Regions from separate parts of the Arthrobacter sp. JSM 101049 genome, predicted to be linked through region 1. Evidence: riboswitches for the same ligand, from Rfam matches in the RefSeq annotation. Region 1 holds a riboswitch; the other holds the start of a gene.

What was found. Region 1 has a riboswitch for glycine ahead of AB8M85_RS10140 (DUF5058 family protein). Riboswitches for the same ligand answer to the same signal wherever they lie in the genome.
Region 2: it holds a riboswitch for glycine, as region 1 does, so the genes downstream of both, gcvP (aminomethyl-transferring glycine dehydrogenase) here and AB8M85_RS10140 (DUF5058 family protein) in region 1, are expected to answer to the same signal.

What each region holds. Positions count from the first base shown of each region.
Region 1 covers NZ_JBGFFC010000003.1:149,194-151,651, reverse strand. The annotation lists gene AB8M85_RS10145 (hypothetical protein) at 1-423, opposite strand, end outside; gene AB8M85_RS10140 (DUF5058 family protein) at 452-1,201, opposite strand; glycine riboswitch at 1,275-1,362, opposite strand; glycine riboswitch at 1,366-1,458, opposite strand; gene AB8M85_RS10135 (alpha/beta fold hydrolase) at 1,633-2,454, opposite strand.
Region 2 covers NZ_JBGFFC010000001.1:624,568-627,025, reverse strand. The annotation lists gene AB8M85_RS02950 (helicase-related protein) at 1-833, shown strand, start outside; glycine riboswitch at 919-1,018, shown strand; gene gcvP (aminomethyl-transferring glycine dehydrogenase) at 1,206-2,458, shown strand, end outside.

The sequences.
Region 1 (2,458 bases):
GCCGACGAAGATGAACAGGGAGGCCAGGTGGACGGTCGCGGCGCCGCAGATGGCGGCGACGGCGGACAGCTCACCCTTGCGGGTGCCGGGCTTGGCGCCGATGGTCGACTGGGCGATCATCGCCGAGGGCAGCAGCTTGTTGGAGATGTTGCCGATCATGAACGCCTGGTACATCGAGGAGGCGCCGAGGATCGGGTAGTAGGTCAGCGGTTCCACGATCCAGATGACGCCGAACACGGCGGCCAGGGCGGCGAACGCCCCGAGGATGCCGGAGACCTGGATGTCCAGGCCCGAGAAGAAGACGAGGTAGGCCGGGGCGGACAGGGAGAAGAACAGGCCGGCGATCATGGTGATCCGGCCCCATCGGGAGGTGGTGGTGTCGAAGGCGGACAGCGCCTGGTGCGCTTGGGTTGCAATGGGCATGGTGTGCTCCTGGAAGTCTGTTCGGCGCCTAGAGGCGGGTGGCGGCGTAGGTGATGGCCAGGCCGAGGATGATCGCGATGCCCAGCGCCCATTCCTTGATCCAGGGCTTGCCGACGCGTTTGGCGATCACCATCAGGATGGTCATGATCACCGCGGAGGACAGGAACGCGACGACGTGGATCCACGACTTGGGCAGTTCGGCGATCCCGAGCACGGAGAACGCGCCGACCATGGCGGCGCCGGGGACGATGAGCATGATCGCGGGGTTGACCTTGCGCAGCGCCGAATCGCCCCGCTTGAGCAGCGGGGTGAGGATGAGCGTGGCGATCATCCACATGGCGCCGCCCAGGCTCATCGCGGCCAGGGCGAGGCCGAAGACGGCCTGGGTGTAGGTGGGGCCGCCGAGTTCGGCGCCGGCGGTGTTGGCGGCGATGGCCGCGGCTGCGGTTTCGTAGGAGACGGAGCCGATCAGGCCGATGCGCACCAGCACAGCAGGCGTGCCGAAGACGGTCAGTAGGGCGACGGCGACCATGACGACGGCGAGCGAGGGCCCCAGCGCCGAGATGGCCCCGGCGCGGAAGCTCGTCTTGAGCTCCGACGAGGTCATCCCGATGGACGGGGCGGCGATGCGAGCGGCCTTCAGGTAGATGACGCTCTGGACGATGATGACGAGGAAGACGCCGATCGCGCAGGCCCAGAGGATGGGCGAGTTGGCGATGGCGAGGATGTCCGTGGAGTTGTTGTCGGCGGCAGCGGGCAGCGCGGTGGGCAGGTGCATGGGTCAACCATTCATCGAAGGGTGCAATAACGGCACGGCCGGAGGTTGGATGGCCCGGTGTGCTCGGTCCCCGCTCTGTCCTGAACCTGAAAGTTGGACCGGCGCGCTGGCGCCGGTGTGCCTCGTCGGTGGGCCGCCCGAGGGGCGGCCGCTCTCCAGAGTCTCCTCACGTGGCTGTACCTGGTACCTGAGAGATTGCGGGAGCTTGCCCCTTCGGTGCCCGAGTGTGGTGGTCGGGACTCTCCAGCCGCGTGTGATCGGAAGGTATTCAATTGACGGCGGCGAACGTGGCCGCGTCCTGCAAGGATCCCCGACGTGACTCGCGTCACCAAATACGCCGCGACATAGAGTGAAATATTTGTGAACTAATGTTCGGTCAGCGAACTTGTTCGTCGGTTTCCGCGGCAGGGCGGTCACCGACGCGGCTGCCGCTACCGGGCGAGGAACTCCAAGAGCGCCGCGTTGAATTCGTCGGGGTGCGAGGCGTTCAGGCCGTGCGGGCCACCGCGGATGATGACGAGTTCGCTGTCGACGACGGCTTCGTGCGTCCGCCGGCCCGACCCGTCGAGGGGGACGATCCCGTCGCTGTCCCCGTGGACCACCAGGGCGGGGACGGAGATGCCGGCCAGTTCGTCGCGGAAGTCCGTGAAGCCGAAGGCCTCCATGCAGCCGAGTACCGCATCGTGGTGGGCTTCGCGGGTCATCGCCAGGGCGGCCTCAAGCTCCTCGGCGCTGACCAGCAGGTGGCCCCACGCAGAGTAGAAGGTCCGCATGAACCCCTGGAGGAACCCCTCGCGGTCGGAGGCCAACTGCACCTGCATGTCCTGGGCGGCCGACTCCGTCAGCGGCCCCTGCGGGTTGGAGGCGGACCTGAGCAGGTACGGGGGGACCGCTGCGGCGAAGACGACGGAGCGCAGGCGGTCCTCGCCGTGCCGGGTGATGTAGCGGACCACCTCGCCGCCTCCCATGGAGAAGCCGACCAGGGTGGCGTCCTGCAGGTCCAGTGCCTCCAGCAGTGCGGCGAGGTCGGCTGCCAGGGCGTCGTAGTCGTACCGGTGCGAGGGTGCGGAGGATCCGAAGCCGCGGCGGTCGTAGGTGATGATCCGGTGGCCGGCCTCGACCAGCGGCGCGATCTGCTCCTGCCAGGACGCGGTGTTCAGCGGCCAGCCGTGGATCAGGACCACTGGACGTCCCGTGCCGCCCGTGTCCTCGTAGTTCAGCGCGTTGCCATCGGCTCCGGTGGTCTGCGGCATGGGA
Region 2 (2,458 bases), on a different contig from region 1:
GGCTGAAGGCAGCCGACCGCCGCCAGGTCCACGAGGACTTCCAGGCCGACCGGCTCGACGTCGTCGTAGCGACCACCGCCTTCGGCATGGGGATCGACAAGCCCAACGTCCGGTTCGTCGTACACGCGGACATCACCGACTCGCTCGACAGCTACTACCAGGAGATCGGCCGGTCCGGACGCGACGGGGACCCGGCGCAAGCGGTCCTGCACTACCGCTCCGAGGACCTGGGCCTGCGGTCCTTCTTCGGCACCCACCACACCGACGAGGATGCCGTCCGCGACGTGGCCAAAGCCCTGCGCGCGGCCGGTGGACCTCTCAAGGGGGCGGCCCTGCGCGAACAGGTCGGGCTGCCCGCGCGCCGGGTCACCGGCATCGTCAACCTGCTCGAATCCGCAGGAGTGCTCACCGCCCGGCGCGGCGGCCTGCGCATCGACCCGGACGTGCGCCCCGCCGAGGCGGTGCGGCGCGCCGTGGAGACGGCCGAGACCCGGCAGCGCATCGATGACACCCGGATCGAGATGATGCGCGGCTACGCCGAGACCGACGGCTGCCGGCGGCAGTACCTGCTGGGCTACTTCGGCGAGGAGCTGGCCGAAACCTGCGGCAACTGCGACAACTGCCTGGCCGGCACCGCGGTGGACATCAGCGACGAGGACGGGGACTTCGCCCCGCAGTCCGCTGTGGTCCACAAGGACTGGGGTCCCGGGATCGTCATGAGTATCGAGGACGACCGGCTGACCGTGCTGGTCGACGACGAGGGGTACAAGACGCTGTCCCTGCAGGCCATCGAGGACGAGCCCGGGCTGTTGCGCCGTGCCACGGAACGCTGAGTCCCCGGGTGCCTGGCGCCTGTTGTCCTGGTCACGGCGCCTCGGCTAAGATGGGGGAGTGCCCCGTCCGCGGGGCACACGCCAATGACATGCGGCGGGAGAGTCCCGTTCAGAACCACTGGCGGGCGCCGTAGGAGCAATACCCTCCCCGGGAATCTCTCAGGCACCCGTACCGCCGCGCTGAGGCAACTCTGGAAAGCAGCAGCACCACAAGGCACCGGTCCACCGGAGCCAGGGATGCTCTCACCGACGGTGCAAGCCGCGTCCGGGACACCGGCGCGGCGGAATCTCTCAGGTCCAATACAGAGTCGGGGAGGAACCGAAGCTCATTCGGCGTGCAGCGCACACCGACCACCCTTGGAGTTCCCCCAGATGACCGAGACCACGGCCCGTCCCACCACAGTCCCCGGCGACCTCGTGTTCGCCGACCGCCACATCGGCCCGCGTGGCGATGCCACCGAGACCATGCTGCGCCAGCTTGGCTACGCCAGCCTCGACGACCTCGTCGACACCGCAGTGCCCGCCGACATCCGCCAGTCCGAACCGCTGGACCTGCCCGCGGCCCGCTCCGAGGCCGAGGTCCTGTCCGACCTGCGCGCCATCGCCGCGAAGAACATCCTGAAGACCCAGATGATCGGCCAGGGCTTCTACGACACCTTCACCCCGCCGGTCATCCTGCGCAACGTCCTCGAGGACCCCGCCTGGTACACCGCCTACACCCCGTACCAGCCGGAGATTTCCCAGGGCCGCCTCGAGGCCCTGCTGAACTTCCAGACGATGGTCTCGGACCTGACCGGCCTGCCGATCGCCAACGCCTCGCTGCTCGACGAGGCCTCCGCCGTCGCCGAGGCCGTGCTGATGATGCGCCGCGCCAACAAGGCCAAGGGCGACGCCAAGACCGTCCTGGATGCCGACCTCTTCCCGCAGACCATCGCCGTCGTCGAGGGCCGGGCCAAGGCCCTGGGCTTCGAGCTCGAGATCGCCGACCTCTCCGCCGGCCTGCCCGAGGGCGAGATCTCCGGGATCGTGCTGCAGCAGCCGGGCAACTCCGGCCGTGTGGTCGACCAGGCCGCGATCATCGCCGCCGCCAAGGAACGCGGTGCCATGGTCACCGTCGCCGCCGACATCCTCTCGCTGACCCTCATCGTGCCCCCGGGCGAGCAGGGCGCCGACATCGCCGTCGGCAACACCCAGCGCCTGGGCGTCCCGCTGTTCTTCGGCGGCCCGCACGCCGCCTACATGTCCGTGCGCAAGGGCCTGGAGCGCTCGCTGCCCGGACGCCTGGTCGGCGTCTCCAAGGACGACGCCGGTCGACCCGCCTACCGCCTGGCGCTGCAGACCCGCGAGCAGCACATCCGCCGCGAGAAGGCCACCTCCAACATCTGCACCGCCCAGGCGCTGCTGGCCATCACCGCCTCCATGTACGGCGTCTACCATGGCCCGGAGGGCCTGCAGGCGATTGCCCGCCGCGCCCACCTGCGCGCCAGCACGCTGGCCGCCGTCCTGTCCGACGCCGGATTCGAGCTGGCCGCCGAGGCGTTCTTCGACACCCTCACGGTCACGGCCGCCGGCCGCGCCGCCGAGGTCATCACCGCCGCTGAGGAGCGCGGGATCAACCTGCGCCG